DNA from 4 places in the Arthrobacter ramosus genome. Region 1 is predicted to be linked to each of the others. Evidence: riboswitches for the same ligand, from Rfam matches in the RefSeq annotation. Region 1 holds a riboswitch; each other region holds the start of a gene.
The links. A riboswitch is a leader RNA that binds a small molecule or an ion and turns the genes downstream of it on or off. The one in region 1 is predicted to bind thiamine pyrophosphate.
Positions count from the first base shown of each region.

Region 2: it holds a riboswitch for thiamine pyrophosphate, as region 1 does, so the genes downstream of both, ABD742_RS00390 (ECF transporter S component) here and thiD (bifunctional hydroxymethylpyrimidine kinase/phosphomethylpyrimidine kinase) in region 1, are expected to answer to the same signal.
Region 3: it holds a riboswitch for thiamine pyrophosphate, as region 1 does, so the genes downstream of both, thiO (glycine oxidase ThiO) here and thiD (bifunctional hydroxymethylpyrimidine kinase/phosphomethylpyrimidine kinase) in region 1, are expected to answer to the same signal.
Region 4: it holds a riboswitch for thiamine pyrophosphate, as region 1 does, so the genes downstream of both, thiC (phosphomethylpyrimidine synthase ThiC) here and thiD (bifunctional hydroxymethylpyrimidine kinase/phosphomethylpyrimidine kinase) in region 1, are expected to answer to the same signal.

Region 1 covers NZ_BAAAWN010000001.1:1,757,052-1,761,257, reverse strand. The annotation lists gene thiD (bifunctional hydroxymethylpyrimidine kinase/phosphomethylpyrimidine kinase) at 417-1,937, opposite strand; TPP riboswitch at 1,929-2,025, opposite strand; gene ABD742_RS08220 (Rne/Rng family ribonuclease) at 2,174-4,206, opposite strand, start outside.
Region 2 covers NZ_BAAAWN010000001.1:75,895-80,100, forward strand. The annotation lists gene ABD742_RS00365 (Na+/H+ antiporter subunit E) at 1-243, shown strand, start outside; gene ABD742_RS00370 (MrpF/PhaF family protein) at 240-518, shown strand; partial or broken gene mnhG (monovalent cation/H(+) antiporter subunit G) at 508-888, shown strand; gene ABD742_RS00380 (DUF4235 domain-containing protein) at 999-1,259, opposite strand; gene ABD742_RS00385 (NUDIX hydrolase) at 1,311-2,102, opposite strand; TPP riboswitch at 2,251-2,387, shown strand; gene ABD742_RS00390 (ECF transporter S component) at 2,461-3,090, shown strand; gene ABD742_RS00395 (ABC transporter ATP-binding protein) at 3,090-4,206, shown strand, end outside.
Region 3 covers NZ_BAAAWN010000001.1:1,134,376-1,138,581, forward strand. The annotation lists gene ABD742_RS05445 (RNB domain-containing ribonuclease) at 1-1,290, opposite strand, end outside; gene thiE (thiamine phosphate synthase) at 1,328-2,017, opposite strand; TPP riboswitch at 2,044-2,163, shown strand; gene thiO (glycine oxidase ThiO) at 2,155-3,465, shown strand; gene thiS (sulfur carrier protein ThiS) at 3,462-3,698, shown strand; gene ABD742_RS05465 (thiazole synthase) at 3,702-4,206, shown strand, end outside.
Region 4 covers NZ_BAAAWN010000001.1:1,552,995-1,557,200, reverse strand. The annotation lists gene ABD742_RS07300 (VOC family protein) at 1-770, opposite strand, end outside; gene ABD742_RS07295 (amidohydrolase family protein) at 849-1,943, opposite strand; TPP riboswitch at 2,037-2,144, shown strand; gene thiC (phosphomethylpyrimidine synthase ThiC) at 2,140-3,945, shown strand; gene ABD742_RS07285 (alpha/beta fold hydrolase) at 3,970-4,206, opposite strand, start outside.

The DNA of each region.
Region 1 (4,206 bases):
GCACTCACTTCTCTCGACGTTTATTACTAAATTTGCGTGCGGAACCCCGATCCGAAAACGGGCCTGGTTCACGCTGTGCCTCAACGCCGTGGACTCCGGTACGGAATCCATGAGTCATCCCTCGAATAGTTCCAAATGAAAGGTCAGTTCCAAATGAACAGTTTCTGGGGGCATAACCCAAGTGTTGGCGTAAGCACCGAAGATCTAGATTACGCTAGTTTCGCCTTCGGCTGCAAATGAGGCCAGGTCCGGGGGCTGCCACGTGATGACTGCCACAGACTGGCTATGCGCCACCCGGTACCGTGCCCGTCCACCTTACCCTGCCGGCCGGGAAAAGCTCGGATCCTCAGTCCGACACGCTGCAGCGCCCGCCGGAACAGGCGCTTCATCCTGTCCTTCCCCGGCAGGAACCGGGTTCAGCCGTGCAACCTTGGAGCATCGAAGAACGCCGTTTCGTAACGGCAGGATTGGGCAAACGCCTCCATCATGGCGGCACGCTCCGCAGGTGATGCGGCCTGCGCGGCGGCGTCCGTGATGTCGATCGCCTTGCGGGTGGCCTCGGCGAACGCCTCGTCTGCGTATGTACGCAGCCAGTCCGCATAAGGGTGCTCGTCCGACGCTCCCGCCTGTAGATAGCCATGGTGGAGCTGCTGTCCCACCTCGGCGTACAACCAGTAGCAAGGCAGCACGGCAGCCAGCAGGACGGCATAGCTGCCCGACGCCGACGCCGCAAGCAAGTGGTCCACGTAGGCCTTGGTGACCGGGCCCAGCTCTCCGCTTACCTGGCGTCCGCTGAGCCAATTCCGATGCAGCTCGGACTCGACTTCAAGGCACATCTGCGAGCCGCGGGCCCAGAACAGCTGTTCGGTTTCGTTTGGGGCGAGGGCGCTTGCCCGCGCCAGGACCCGGGAATAGCCGTTGAGATAGATGGCATCCTGCGACAGGTAATAGCTGAACTGCGCCTCGCTGAGCCCACCGGACTGCAAGTGCTGGATGAAGTCCAAGCCATAAATGGCCGCAAGTTCCGTTTGGGCGGCGTCCCACATCCGGACGGCAAAGTCGCCCGGTTGAAGGGCGTGCCGGAGCGCGTGGAAATGATGGATCGGCCCGTTGCCCTTCCCCACTTCCAGCACCTCGGACTGGATCAGCGCCTCCTGAAGCCAAGGCTTGACCACACGCAAGGCGGACTCCCAATCGCCGAGCCGCGCCTTGGCCGTCGCCATCGCCGACGACAGGGAGCATCCCGTGCCATGGCTGTTGCGGGTCTCCACCCGTCGCCCGGCGAATTCCACCACGTCCTGGCTCAGGACTCCCCCGGTGTTGACCAGGGCGTCGGGGCAGCCCGCTCCCTGAAGATGGCCACCCTTCACCAGGACGGTGTTCCCACAGGCGGCAGCCAGGCGTTTGCCTTGCTCCAACGCCGATGCCCAGTCAGTGGCTTCAGGTTCGCCAAGCAGCATGGCCAATTCAGGAAGGTTGGGGGTCACCAAGTCAGCGAGGGGCAGAAGCTCCCGCAGGGCAGTTTCAGCGGACTCCGCCAGGAGCCGGTCGCCGCTGGTGGCGATCATCACCGGATCCAGCACGACGACGGCGGGACGCGCCTCGCCGAGCCAGCGGCGGACTTCGTGGATGACCGCCGCGTCCCCGAGCATGCCGATCTTGACGGCATCAACCGTGATGTCGTCGCTAATGGCGTCCAACTGCTGGCGCAGGAACTCCACGGGAGGCACGTGGACGGCAGTGACTCCCTGGGTGTTCTGCACGGTGAGCGCCGTGATGACGGCCATGCCATAGCCGCCGTTGGCCGCGATGCTCTTCAGGTCTGCCTGGATCCCGGCACCACCCGAAGGATCCGAGCCGGCAATGCTGAGGACCCTCGGGATAGGTCGCCGGACGGCCTTGAGCGGGTAGACGGCTGATTGCGCCGAAACTGTCATGCGAGACATCCCTTCGCCGGTGCTAACCGGACAGGTTCAACGGGTCTGGTCTCAGCCGGCTTGGTGCGCGGCACCCCGTGTCAGTCCCCTAGCTTAACCCGGATCACACCTCGCCCGCTGAAATCCCCCTTTGCAACCGCACTGTGGGGAGGTCCGGTGGATTGGCCGGCAACGCCGAAGCCCCGGCGGTTTCCACAGGAGCGAAAACGGCCGGGGCTTCGGACAGGGTACTGCGCTTAGAGTTCGGACTTGGGCACGCCGACTCCGAGGATGATCGGTTCCGCTGCCGCCGTCGCCTTCGCGGGACCCGCGTCCGTCGCCTTGGCCTCGTGCGCGGCCCCACCGGAGGCAGCCGCGGCAACCTCGTGGTGCTCCACGTTGGTGGCGTTGGCGGAACCCTGGGCCCGGCTGGCACTACGGTTGCGGCGGCCTCGGCGTCCACGCGAACCCGATTCCCCGCTTGCAACGCCCGCGGGGGCCCCTGCGGGCGCTTCTTTGGCTTCTGTTGCCGTCGCCGCGGTCTCCGGAGCTTCTCCAAGGCCCGCGAATGCCTGTGCCAACAGATCCAGGCTCATGGCAGGTGCACCACTCGCCGGCTCCTCTTCGTGGTGTACGAAGGGCAACGCAACTTCCTCGCCGCCGAATCGCAGCACAGGCTTCGAACGTTCCTCGCTACTCGAAGCAGCGGCGGGAGCCTGGACCGGGGCCGCGGGGGCCTGGACCGGGGTGGCTTCCGCTACGTGCCGGTCGGCGAGCAATTCCGCCGCGTGGTGGAGCTCGTCGTCGTGCAGGTGGGCAGCGTGGGCTGCAGCCGCGATGGTGGCAAGGGCTGCGCGGGTGGCCGCCTGGCGATTCGGATCAGTGGATTCCACTGTATGGACCGGCACAGGAGGGGTGATCGGGAGCTCGGCCGTCCCCTGCCCTGTCCCCCTGCCGCGCCGACGCTTGCGCTGCTCCGGGCGGACGGCCGGCTGCGATTCCGTCCGCGGGTGGTGGTGTTCAGCGGCCACCACGTTGGCCCGACGGTGCTCCACAGGCTCGTCGTGCGTGACGATTCCACGACCGGCGCACGTTTCGCACTGCTCGCCGAAGACCTCAAGCAGGCCGGTGCCCATGCGCTTGCGGGTCATCTGCACCAATCCAAGCGACGTCACTTCGGCGACCTGGTGCTTGGTGCGGTCCCGGCCGAGGCACTCGACCATGCGGCGCAACACGAGATCGCGGTTGGATTCCAGGACCATGTCGATGAAGTCGATGACGATGATTCCGCCGATATCGCGCAAGCGAAGCTGGCGCACCACTTCCTCGGCAGCCTCAAGGTTGTTCTTGGTGACGGTTTCCTCAAGGTTGCCACCGCTGCCGGTGAACTTCCCGGTGTTGACGTCAACAACCGTCATGGCCTCGGTGCGGTCGATCACGAGCGAACCACCGGAGGGCAGGAAGACCTTGCGCTCCAATGCCTTGTGGATCTGTTCGTCCACGCGCCATGCCGAGAAGATGTCCTGATCCGAGGTCCACTTTTCGAGGCGTCCCACCAGATCGGGCGCCACATAGGTGACGTAGGCCTCGATGGTGTCCCAGGCTTCATCGCCGGAGACGATGAGCTTGGAGAAGTCCTCGTTGAAGACGTCGCGGACAACCTTGATGGTGAGGTCCGGTTCGCCATACAGCACTTCCGGGGCCAGGACCTTGGTGGACGTGGACTGGCTTTCGATGCCTTCCCACTGGGCCCGCAGGCGGTTGATATCGTGCGTCAGCTCTTCCTCGGAAGCACCCTCGGCTGCGGTGCGGACAATGACGCCCGCGTTCTCCGGGAGGCGATCCTTGAGGATCTTCTTCAGACGGTTGCGCTCGACGTCGGGCAGCTTGCGGGAAATACCGGTCATTGAACCGCCGGGCACGTACACAAGGTAGCGGCCGGGAAGCGAAATCTGGCTCGTCAGGCGTGCGCCCTTGTGGCCCACGGGGTCCTTGGTGACCTGGACCAGCACGGAATCGCCTGATTTCAGGGCGTTTTCGATCCGGCGCGGTTTGCCTTCCAGGGTGACGGCATCCCAGTTGACTTCACCGGCGTACAGCACGGCGTTGCGGCCGCGTCCGATGTCCACGAACGCAGCTTCCATCGACGGCAGAACGTTCTGGACCTTGCCCAGGTAGACGTTGCCGATCAGGGAATCCTGCTGTGTCTTCGACACGAAGTGCTCCGCGAGCACGCCGTCTTCCAAGACGCCGATCTGGATCCTGTCGTCGCGCTGGCGAACGATCATCT
Region 2 (4,206 bases), 1.7 Mb from region 1:
ATGGTGACCGCCACAGGGCACGTTATTTCGCTGATTCCGGGTTCCTTGGTGGTAGAGGTGGATCGCTCCACGTCCACGCTCTACATCCACGGGCTCAATGTCCGCAACGATGTGGACACCGCCAAGCTGCGCAAGGAAGTCCAGGATACGGAGGCCTCGCTGATCCGGATCATGGGTTCCCGCGCGGAAATGGACGCACTCCAGGCCGAAGGCTGGCCTGCAACGAGAGGAGCTGGTTCGTGAAAGACATCGTGCTGATCGTCACGGCGGTGATTCTTAGCCTGGCGGCGGCAGGCGCGATCTACAGGATCGCCGTCGGGCCTTCCCTGCTGGACCGGGTGCTCGCCTCAGACGTCCTGCTCGCCATACTGGGCGCCGCGCTGGCCATCGACATGGCCGTCAACAGACACCTCAACAACCTCGTGCTGCTCGTCGCACTGACGCTGATCGGGTTCGTTGGCTCGGTGACGGTGGCCCGCTTCGTGGCCGACCGGAGGGGACAGGTCAATGACTCCTAATGCCACCGGAATTGACTCCGTGATCGATGCCGTCACCGCGGTACTGCTGATTGTTGGTGCGCTGATGTCATTGGGCGCCGCAATCGGCCTGTTGCGTTTCCCGGACCTCATGAGCCGCATGCACGCAGCTACCAAGCCGCAAGTGCTGGGGCTGTTCCTTGTCTTGGCGGCCATCGGGCTGCAGATGCGCGAATGGTGGGTATGGCCGATCCTGGCAGTCGCCTGGATCTTCCAACTGCTGACCGTTCCCGTGTCCGCACACATGGTGGGCCGCGCAGGCTACCGGACCAAGCACCTCCACCCCGAGTTGCTCAGCTCCGACGAACTCGAGGCCGTGGTGCTGCGGGCTGCCGGTCAACGGGCGGCGGAGAAAGCTCAAGAAGCGGACTCGGCAATGCCCCACACCGGGAACGGCCGCAACGGCGGGGGCGCGGGCGGCCCCGGCGCCAACGGCGGGGGCGCCAACGGCGGGCCGTCAGCCTAGACGATGTCCTGCGTCTTCGAGAAGCGCGAGATGGCGCGCTGGGTACTGCGGCTTGCGAAAACCTGGATGACAGCGCTGACAGTCGCCGAAATCAGGGCGAAGGTCAGTGCCGAGCGCAGGCTTGCCTCCATGTCATCGTGACCCTTGGGAGGCTTCTTGCCGGTGGACTTTTCCCACAACGCATTGACGAGCTTGGTGCCGACAAAGCCTGCGCCGATGCTCACGCCAGTGCCGAGCAGTTTGATGAGGAGGTTCATTCCGGGACTCCTTGCGGGAGGAAACAGGACCGTCCCCAGCCTAACCCCACTTCAGGGCTGTTCCGGAGCAACGGATGGCGGTTGGCGCCTCAGCCGGAAGAACTCCTCCAAGGCTCCAGGCTTTGGACGGACGGGCATGATGTCACGGTCTTCGGCCAGGATCGCTTCCACCGTGCCGAGGGCGAGTAGCTCATCCAGCAGCGCCAGCGTGGGCGGCATGAGCTTGAGGGTTCCGGCGGCTTCGGCATCCAGGATTCCGCGGACCGGCATCCACAAGGACGATGACGCTTCCGTGGTTTGGTGCTTTGGTTCGGCACCGGAAAGCGGGCAGGCAAGGTAGAAGTATGTGTCGAAGCGCTTGGGCTGGTCTGCCGGTGTGACCCAGTTGGCCCACGGGCGGAGGGTGGCGGCGTCGAGCTTCAGCCCGGCCTCTTCGAACACCTCGCGCTGCGCGGCCGCCAGTACCCGGCCGGCGTTGAACCCGGCGGAAGTGGGCTCGACGGCGATGCTGCTCCGGTGCCATGCGGTGGCGTGCCGCTCGACGACGTCGTCCGCGAAGTCCCAGCCGGAGCTGTCCACCTGGTCCACCCGTCCGCCCGGAAAGACAACCATGCCCGCGGCGAAATCCATCGTGCTTACCCGGTGCTGAACGAACACTTCCAGGCCGCGCCCGGCATCCGCGGGAACCTCCGGGCCTGACTGAATCGTGTAAACGGGGGCCTCGCGGACGAGGATCACGCTCGCGGCGAGCCTAGGTTCGGCCACCGTGGTGCTGTTCGCTTCGACAATGCCTGCCAAGACTGCTCCTTTGCCCGCTTGCTGCGTCACATTCTGCTGGATCATTCTCCCAGTTTCTGTACGCGCCCGCGCCATTCCGGGCCTGCCTGTGCTCACCCGGCGAATGATCCAGCAGAATCCGTCGTTACGCGTTTTGGCACAGCGCCCGCAACCCCGCCAAGGTGTAAACTGAACCACGCCCAAAAGGGTGGATTGATAACGACAGGGGAGCGCCGCCGTCGGGCTTGCAGCAATGCGGCACGGAGGACGGGCGCTGAGAGTGCGGACAGCCGCAGACCCTCGAACCTGATCCGGCTAGTACCGGCGCAAGGGAGTCGAGTTCTCATAGTGCCCGGACCGGCGCAGCGGAAGCCGCTCGCAGGCAACCGGAACACTTTCCCCTCCTGTTCCTCAGGAGGACAAAATGACTGGTATTTCTGCAAGGCCGGGCCTCACCAAGCCTGGTTACAACTGGCGCGTCGTGGACATCGTCGTGGCGGCACTGATCTCCATCGCCGGTGGCGTGATCTTCTGGGCATGGGACCAGATGGCTCTGGTTGTTACGCCCGTGACCGCCGGCTACCCTCCGCTGGGCGGCCTGATCGCTGGCGGTTGGATGATTCCGGCAGTGCTGGGCATGCTCGTTGTCCGCAAGCCCGGTGCGGCAATTTTCTGCGAAATGGTGGCCGCCACCAGCGAGCTCATCATGGGTAACCAGTACGGCACCACGGTCCTGATCTCGGGCCTGCTCCAGGGCCTCGGCGCGGAACTCATTTTCCTGGCCTTCATGTACAAGAAGTTCAACCTGCCGGTGTCCCTGCTGGCCGGTGCCGGCGCGGGCCTGTTCTGTGGGTTGAACGATTCCTTCCTGCCGTGGGGCTGGAACATCGCCTACGAGGTCGGCGACAAGCTCGCGTACATCGTGTTCTGCACGATCTCTGGTGCCGTCATCGCCGGTGCCCTGGCCTGGATCGCGACCCGCGGCCTGGCCAAGACCGGTGTCCTGAGCGCGTTCGCGTCCCGCAAGGCCGCCTCGGAGCCCGTCTTTTCCTGATGCCAAGTCCTGATTCCGGCACCCCTGCTGTGGTGCGACCCGCCGCCATTTCCGCGCACGGGTGGGGCTGGCGGCACGCTGGCCGCACCACGCAGGCCATCCACGCCTTGGACCTGGACATCCGTCCCGGCGAGCGCGTGCTCCTGCTTGGCCCCTCGGGCGCGGGCAAGTCGACGCTCCTGCATGCCCTGGCGGGCGTTCTGGGCGAGGACGGTGACGACGCCGACGAGACCGGCTCGTTGCTCGTGGATGGTGTTTCGCCGAAGGCCCAGCGGGGCCGTGCCGGACTCATGCAGCAGGACCCCGAAACCCAGGTGGTGCTTTCCCGGCTGGGCGACGACGTCGCTTTCGGCGCCGAGAACCTTTGCGTGCCGCGGGAAGAGATCTGGAAACGCGTCCATGAAGCGCTCGACGACGTCGGGCTGCGGAACAGTTCCAGCGGCGACTTTGCGCTCGACCACCCGACGTCGGCGCTCTCGGGCGGGCAGAAACAGCGCCTTGCGCTCGCCGGCATCCTGGCCATGCGGCCTGGCTTGATCCTCCTGGACGAGCCGACCGCCAACCTGGACCCGGCTGGCGTGCTCGAGGTCCGCGATGCCGTGGGCCGCTGCCTGGACAAGACCGGCGCCACCTTGGTGGTGGTGGAGCATCGGGTCTCGGTCTGGAAAGACCTTGTGGACCGGATCGTGGTCCTCCAGCCGGGCAGCTCCTCCTCCACGGGAGGGTCGACGCCAGGGGTGCTCCTGGACGGCGATCCGGACACCGTTCTGGCTCAAGCAAGGGACATGCTCACTGCTGCGGGCGTCTGGGTGCCCGGGTACGTGCCGGCCACCCGGCCACGTTCGGGCACGGCCGCCGGCTCCGGAACAGCAGCCGGCTCCGGGGCGAGGAGCGGGGGAGAGCTGCTGCTCGCTACACAGGAGCTCGCGGTGTCCCGCGAAAGGCCGCGGCGCCGGGGGTTCAAAACCATCCTGCCCCTTCCTGTGCAGGCCGGACTCGACGCCGAAGTGCTCGCCGGGCAGGCCCTGACCATCACCGGCCCCAACGGCGCCGGAAAATCGACCTTCGCTTTGACCCTCGCGGGCCTGTTGGCACCAGTGTCCGGCACGGTGACTG
Region 3 (4,206 bases), 620 kb from region 1:
TTTCGATCCGGAAATCACCACGGCGTCGAATTCCTGTCCGATGTGGTTGACCAGGAGTGCTGCCTCCACGGTGTCCAGTGCCAGGCGCTCCATTTTGGCGGCGAGCTGGTCGGAAGACGCCATGATCTCGGGCAGGCTCGGCAAAGCATCCCGGGCCCACGCAGGGATCTCTGTTCCATTGCTCAGAGCTTCGCAGATGACCAGCACAAAACGATCGACAAGTCGGCGCAGCGGCGCGGTGGTGTGGGCATACGGTGCCCCGATGGCTGACTGCATGACGCTGCCCGGTACCTCGCCGTCGAAAGGCGTGTAGCCGGCACCACGGAAGAGCAGCCCCGCGGAATGGAGGATGGCGAGTTGCCGGGGGTCCTTCGCGTCGAGGGTGCGCAGGTACTCGCCGTAGCTGGTCCCCGCGGTCCAGGGCTTGCCGAGTGCCCCCGTTTGCCGTTTGAAATGGAGCAGCGAGCGCTCATCGGGAGCGGGCATGGTGCGCAGGATCCCCACTTTGCCGTCGAGCATCAACTGTGCGGCGGCCATCCCGGTCAGGAGCGAAATCTGGGCGTTCCAGTCCTCCACCGGGAGCGAGGGAGCTGCGACGATCCTGTACCCCTCGCCGCCGGGCAGTTGGACGATTTCCTGCTCAGGCATGTTCAGGCTCGCTCCGCCGCGGCGGCGTTCGAGTTCCACCCGCTTGAGCCCGACCTCCTTGAGCAGCTCCAGGACGGGATCAGCCGTTCCGGAATCGATCTCCGCCTGCACGCCCTTGTAGTTGAGTTTGGCGCGGCTCCGTACGCTTGCCCGACGGACGGAGACGGTGCGGAACTCCGCCTCGGCATCGAGTTCGAAGTCCCACACGAACGCGCCGCACGTCTGGCCGGCCAGCAGGCTTCCGGCATGCTCGCTGATGATCTCGGGGTGCAACGGTATGCGGCCATCCGGGGCGTAGTACGTTTGCCCGCGGTGGCGGGTCTCGGCGTCGAGCGCTCCTCCCGGGGGCACAAAGGAGGGCACATCGGAGATGGCGTAGAGAACCCTGTAACCATCCCCGGACCGGTCAATGAAGAGGGCCTGGTCGAGATCCGTGGAAGAGGCCGGGTCGATCGTGATGAACGGAACGTCCGTGAGATCCTGCGCCGGCAGGGTGTGTCCGGAAACCGCGGCTTCAGCGTCGCGCAGCGCTTCAATGGGATAACCTGCGGGCAGCTCGAGTTCAGTCCGAAGCGCCGCCAGCGCTTCCGCGAGGTGGTTCGACGTTTCACTGACATTCGGGGCTACCCGCTGATGTGACACGAAAATCAGGGTAACTCCAAAATCTTCCGGCGTCTCGCTAGGCCGCCGCTGCGTCCAAGGCAGCCAGAAGGGCCTGGGCTGCCGCCGTCGGATCCTGTGCTTCGGTAATGGCTCGCACCACAACGACACGGCTTGCGCCGGCCTGCACCACCTCTTCCACGTTGCTGAGATCGATGCCGCCGATAGCAAACCAGGGGAGCACAACACCGCCGACGGTCTCTTCGTCTGCCTGCTTCACCGCGTTGGCGGCGTACTTCACCAGATCGAGCCCGACGGCGGAGCGTCCCGGCTTGGTGGGGGTGGCCCAGACCGGCCCGACGCAGAAGTAGTCCAGTCCGCTGCGGCTGGGTGACGCGGCGATGGCTGCGTCAATTTGTTCCGGCGTGTGCGTGGAGAGACCGATGATAGTGCGGTCGTGGAGCAGTTTCCGGGCCGAGCGCAGCGGAATGTCCTTTTGGCCGATATGGAACACCGGTGCGCCGGAGAGGGATGCTACGTCCGCGCGGTCGTTGACTGCCCAGAGACGGCCGTGACGATGCGCCACGGATTGCAGGATTTCCAGGAGCTCCAGTTCCTCAGCCGCCTCAATTGTCTTGTCACGCAGCTGGATGATGTCCACGCCGCCCTCGAATGCGGCATCGACAAATTGCTCAAAATCACCCTGTTGCTTGCGGGCGTCGGTGCAGAGGTACAGGCGGGCGGTGGTGTGGACATCGTGCTGGGTCATGGAAACAGAGTAGTTCCTCTAAACTGGGCTGGTACCGCGGGAGCCGCGGCGGCAGTCACAATCGCCGCGCGGCTGAGAGGGCTTCAGCGCCGACCGCTTGACCTGATCCGGCTAGTACCGGCGTAGGGAAGGACCCCATGGACGAAGTAAACACCCAGCACGGACCCCTGCACGCGGATGTGGCGGTGATCGGAGGCGGTGTCATTGGCCTCGGGATCGCGTGGGAAGCCCGCAGGTCCGGCCGCTCGGTTGCCCTGATCGATCCCGCGCCGGCCAGCGGCGCCACCTTCGCGGCGGCGGGTATGTTGGCGCCCGTCAGCGAACTGCACTACCAGGAAGAGGACCTCCTGGAGCTCATGCTCGAATCGTCGGCGTTGTGGCCGGACTTCGAACGCAATGTGACCGGCTCAAGCACCGGACGCAGCACGGGTTACCGCACGACGCCGACCCTCGCCGTCGGCGCGGACGCTGCGGACCGCCAGGCGCTCGCCGATCTCAGGGATGTCCAGCTGGCCAACGGCCTGGTGGTGGAATCCGTGCCGTTGCGCGAGGCACGGGAGCGTGAGCCGCTGCTGAGCCCGCAGATTTCCTGTGCCTTCGACATCCCGGGCGACCACCAAGTGGATCCGCGCCGGCTTTCGGCCGCGATTCTCGGCGCGCTGGCAGACCACCAGCCCGGCGATTCCAGTTGGATTCCGGGGGCCGAAGGCGGTTTTGCGGTCCAGGACACCGCGGCGGGCCTCCTGTGGGAGGACGGGCGCGTCGTCGGGGCTGTGCTGGATTCAGGAATCGAAGTGCTCGCCACGGAAACAGTGGTTGCAAACGGACTGGATGCCGCCCGCTTGAACGGCCTGCCGGATGGGTTGTCGCTCCCGTTGCGTCCGGTGTATGGCGACATACTGCGGTTGCGCGTCCCGGGCCACCTGCAACCCCTGGTCACCGCCACGGTCCGTGGAATGGTGCGCGGAGTGCCCGTCTACATCGTGCCCCGCGACGACGGGACCGTGGTGATCGGTGCGACGCAACGTGAAGACGGCTTGTCGGCGTCGGGGGGATCGGCCAACCCGGTGTCGGCCGGCGGCGTGTACCAATTGCTCCGCGACGCCCAGGTACTGGTTCCGGCCGTGGCCGAACTGGAACTCCTGGAAGCAACTGCCCGAGCGCGTCCAGGCACTCCGGACAATGCACCGCTGTTGGGCCGTGTGGAACGTCGCGAAAGCGAAGGAACCGTGCCGGGCCTTATCGTGGCCAGCGGCTTCTTCCGCCACGGCGTGCTCCTCACCCCGGCTGCGGCGAAAATCTGCGTCGGACTCATCGATGGCGCCGTCGATCCCCGGTGGAACAAATTCCGCCCGGACCGCTTCTCCCGCCCGCTTTCAGTAGCACGGGCCTCAACGGACGGCCCATCGGCCGATACCTCATATCCCCTTCCGAAGGACCACGCATGAACATCAAATTGAACGGCGCAGACCACACGTTGAGCGACGACGCGTCCGTGACCACCCTCGTCAGCCACATCACCGGAAGGGTTGTGGACTCCAGAGGCCAGGCGGCCGACGGACGCAAGATCGGCGTCGCCGTCGCACGCAATTCCGAAGTGGTGCCGCGCAGCCAGTGGGCTGCCACCGCGCTCGCAGAGGGCGACGAACTCGAAATCGTTACCGCAGTACAGGGAGGCTGAACCATGACCGCAGGAAGCACTCAAGCAGCAACCACCCGAACCGACGCCCTGGTGATCGACGGTGTTGAGTTCGGCTCGCGCCTCATCATGGGGACCGGCGGAGCCCCGAGCCTGGACGGCCTGGGGGCAGCCTTACTGGCCTCCGGCACCGAACTCACCACCGTCGCCATGCGGAGGTACTCGCCGACGGAAACAGGTTCGCTGTTCCAGTTGCTCGTGGACCATGGCATCCGTGTCCTGCCCAACACGGCCGGCTGTTTTACCGCCAAGGACGCTGTCATGACAGCCGAGCTTGCCCGTGAGGCGTTGGAAACGGATTGGGTGAAGCTCGAGGTCATCGCCGACGAACAGACGCTGCTGCCTGACGCCGTGGAGTTGGTGGATGCGACGGAGAAGCTGGTGGACCGCGGCTTCAAGGTCTTCGCCTACACCAACGACGACCCCGTGCTGGCGCTTCGACTGGAAAACCTCGGAGCAACAGCGGTGATGCCCTTGGGCGCGCCTATCG
Region 4 (4,206 bases), 200 kb from region 1:
AGCGCGCCGACGTCGTCTCCTGACGGCACCTCGATGACAACCTCGCCGAGACCGAGCGTGTCCTTGCGTGGACCTGCGCCGCGACTGTTCCAGACATTCATGGCCATGTGGTGGTGGTAGCCGCCCGCGGAGACGAACAGGGCCTGCCCGTGCCACCCGGCGGTCTGCTCGAAGCCCAAGGTGTCGACGTAGAAATCATGGGCGGTCTGCACATCGCCCACCTGGAGGTGGACATGCCCGACGCCGGCGCCCGCCTCATGCTGGCCTGTCACCGCCGCTTCGTTCAGGTATTGCTGGAGGTAGCGCTGCGGCGGGAGCGGCAGGCTGTCCATGACGACCGAACTGCCATTCCACTCCCAGCCTTCGCGGGGCTTGTCGTAGTAGAGCTCAATGCCGTTGCCCTCAGGGTCGGTGAAGTAGAAGGCCTCGCTGACCAGGTGGTCCGCGCTGCCGACGAAGGCGTGGGGTTCGTACTGCGCGGCCGAGGCAACAGTCGCGGCGAGCGAGGATTGGTCTTCGAAGAGCAAGGCCGTGTGGAAGAGTCCAGCCTCTCCGCGACCCGGGATCTGGAGCCCGGAGGCCGGCGCGAGGTGCACCAACGGCTTGCCGAGCCTGCCGAAGTAGAGTCCGCCATCCTGTTCGGCCACGACCTCCAGCCCCAGCGCCCGCTGGTAGTAGTCGACCATGAGCTTCATGTCCCCCACTTTGAGCATGACCGTACCCATGGTGAGTTCGGCAGGAAGGAGATCCTGGCTGGATGTGATGGTCATGTGAAACTCCCGGCTTTTTGTGGCGCCGCCCTTCGGCAACCTCTATCTATCTAAATTACTTGAAGCTTCAATTTATTCCTAATGCCCGGCGCTTCCTGAAATATGTCCCCTCAGCACGGTGCATTGCGGATTCAGCACCACCTCAAGTGACGCACGGGGATCGTTTGCGTAGAGCACGACGTCGGCACTGGCACCTTCGCTGATGCCGTCGGCACCCAGCCACTCGCGTGCGGACCAGCAGGCGGCATCGAGGGCGGCGGCCGCCGGAAGGCCCGCGCGGTGCAGTTCCAGGATTTCCTCGCCGATCCGGCCGTGCTTGATGACGCTGCCGGCGTCGGTCCCGGCGTACACCCGCACTCCGGCGTCGAATGCCTCGGCGACGCGTTCATGCCTGCGCTCCCACAGCCTGGTCATGTGCGCGGCGTAACGCGGGAACTTCGCTTCCGCCTGCTTCGCGATGTCCGGAAAAGTCGCAATGTTGATGAGCGTGGGGACGATCGGCACACCCTGGTCCAGCAGCCGGGGAATATGGTGCGGCAACAGACCGGTGGCGTGCTCGATGCAGTCGATGCCGGCGTCGAGCATGTCGTCGATAGTCCCTTCGGCGAAGCAATGGGCAGTCACCCGGGCTCCCTCGTCGTGTGCCGCGGTGACCGCGTCCTTGACGATGGCGGCCGGAAAGGACGGGCCAAGATCCCCTGCCGAGCGGTCGATCCAGTCCCCTACGATCTTGACCCAGCCGTCTCCGGACCGTGCCTGCTTGCGCACGGCCTCCACGAGATCCTCGGGCTCGACTTCTTCGGCCAGTCCGGGGATGTACCGGCGTTGCCTGGCGATGTGCCTGCCCGCGCGGATGATCCTCGGCATGTCCGTCCGGCGCTGCAGCCAGCGCGTGTCGCTTGCGGATCCTGCGTCGCGGATCAAGAGCGTCCCGGCGTTCCGGTCCGCCGTTGCCTGCAGTCGGGCAGTCTCGTCGTCCACCGCTCCGCCCCTCCCCAAACCAACATGACAGTGCGCGTCGACAAGGCCGGGCAGCACCCATCCGTCCAGGACGACGTCCGGCGCGGCAGGAGGCCGCAGAAAGGTCAGCCGTCCGTCGACCGACCAGAGGCCGCGCCGTTCCTTTTCCGGCCCGGTGAGGACGGCGCCGCTGAACTCGGTGATTTCCGCCATGATTCCACCCTAGTTCCCGGGGCCGTTGCCGGCCCGGTCACATCTGTCCTCGGTCACATCTCTCCCAAGCACCCACAGCTGTGGTAACTTCGTCTACGACCACACGGGGGCCCTTGCAAGGGCTGAGATCGGGCTGACGCAGCCTGCGACCGTTGAACCTGTCCGGGTAATGCCGGCGAAGGAAGTGAGTAATCCTTTGAGCACCAAAGAAACACAGCTGAGCCCTACCCAAAACGGATCGGCGCAAGAGGTGACACAATCCCTCAAGTCCCATTCCCTCGCGTTCCTGGAAGATGCAGAGTCGGGAATCCGGGTTCCAGTGACTGAAATCGCCTTGGAACCGTCCCCCAACGGCGAGGCCAACGCGCCTTTCCAGGTGTACCGCACCGCGGGGCCCGGCAGTGACCCTGTGATTGGCCTGGAGCCGTTCCGGAGCGAGTGGATCGAAGCCCGCGGCGATACCGAGGCATACAGCGGCCGCGAACGGAACCTGCTCGACGACGGCAAGTCGGCCGTGCGCCGCGGCGCCGCCTCCGCAGAGTGGAAGGGCGCACAGCCGGTGCCCCGCCGCGCCGTCGAAGGCAAGAACGTGACACAGATGCACTATGCCAAGCAGGGCATCGTGACGCCCGAAATGCAGTTCGTGGCACTTCGCGAGAACTGCGATGTCGAACTTGTCCGCAGCGAAGTCGCCGCCGGCCGTGCCATCATTCCCAACAACATCAACCACCCCGAATCCGAACCGATGATCATCGGCAAGGCCTTCCTCGTGAAGATCAACGCCAACATCGGCAACTCGGCCGTCACCAGTTCCATCTCCGAAGAAGTGGACAAGCTGCAGTGGGCCACGCAATGGGGCGCCGACACGGTCATGGACCTGTCCACGGGCGACGACATCCACACCACCCGCGAATGGATCATCCGCAACTCGCCCGTCCCGATCGGCACCGTGCCCATCTACCAGGCCCTCGAGAAGGTCAACGGCGAAGCCAACAAGCTCACTTGGGAAATCTTCCGCGACACCGTCATTGAACAGTGCGAGCAGGGCGTGGACTACATGACCATCCACGCCGGCGTGTTGCTGCGGTACGTGCCACTCACCGCGAACCGCGTGACGGGCATCGTTTCCCGTGGCGGCTCCATCATGGCCGGCTGGTGCCTGGCGCACCATGAGGAAAACTTCCTTTACACCCACTTCGACGAACTCTGCGAAATCTTCGCCAAGTACGACGTCGCGTTCTCGCTCGGCGACGGCTTGCGCCCGGGAGCGACGGCGGACGCCAACGACGCCGCACAGTTCGCCGAGCTCGACACGCTCGCGGAGCTCACGAAGCGGGCGTGGAAGTACGACGTGCAGGTCATGGTGGAGGGCCCCGGGCACATCCCGTTCCACCTCGTCCGGGAGAACGTCGAGCGGCAGCAGGAACTGTGCGACGGCGCACCGTTCTACACCTTGGGCCCGCTTGTGACCGACGTTGCTCCGGGCTACGACCACATCACCTCGGCCATCGGCGCCACGGAGATTGCGCGCTACGGAACCGCGATGCTCTGCTACGTCACCCCGAAGGAACACCTGGGCCTGCCAAACAAGGACGACGTCAAGACAGGCGTGATCACCTACAAAATCGCCGCCCACGCCGCGGACCTTGCGAAGGGACACCCCGGCGCCCACGAACGCGACGATGCCCTGTCCAAGGCCCGCTTCGAGTTCCGCTGGCGTGACCAGTTTGCGCTGTCATTGGATCCGGTCACGGCCGAAGCGTTCCACGACGAGACTCTCCCGGCGGAACCGGCCAAGACGGCGCATTTCTGCTCCATGTGCGGACCGAAATTCTGCTCCATGCGCATCAGCCAGGACATCCGCGACGAATACGGCTCCGCGGATTCCCAGGCAGCCATCGCGGAAATGTACAGCGGGATGCGCGAAAAGAGCGAGGAATTCCTGGCATCCGGCGGCAAGGTCTACTTGCCCGAGCTCGAGATTCCCGCAGGAAAACGTTGAGTGACGTCAGGAAGCCTGAACTGATCAGGAAGCTTGCACTGATCCGGCGCGGCTGACATCCGCGATGAAGGACCGGATCATCCGGTCTCCTTCAACTGAGTCATGAGGCCGGTGTCCTCCAGCCGCAACGCGGTGGAGGGCACCGGTTTCCTGCAAATAGCCCGCGATTTCTTCGTACAGGGGTTCCCAACCACCGGTCAGGACAAGCGTGGGGACTCCCGGCACAATATGCAGGGGTGCTTCCCATGGCGGAGCCTGGAG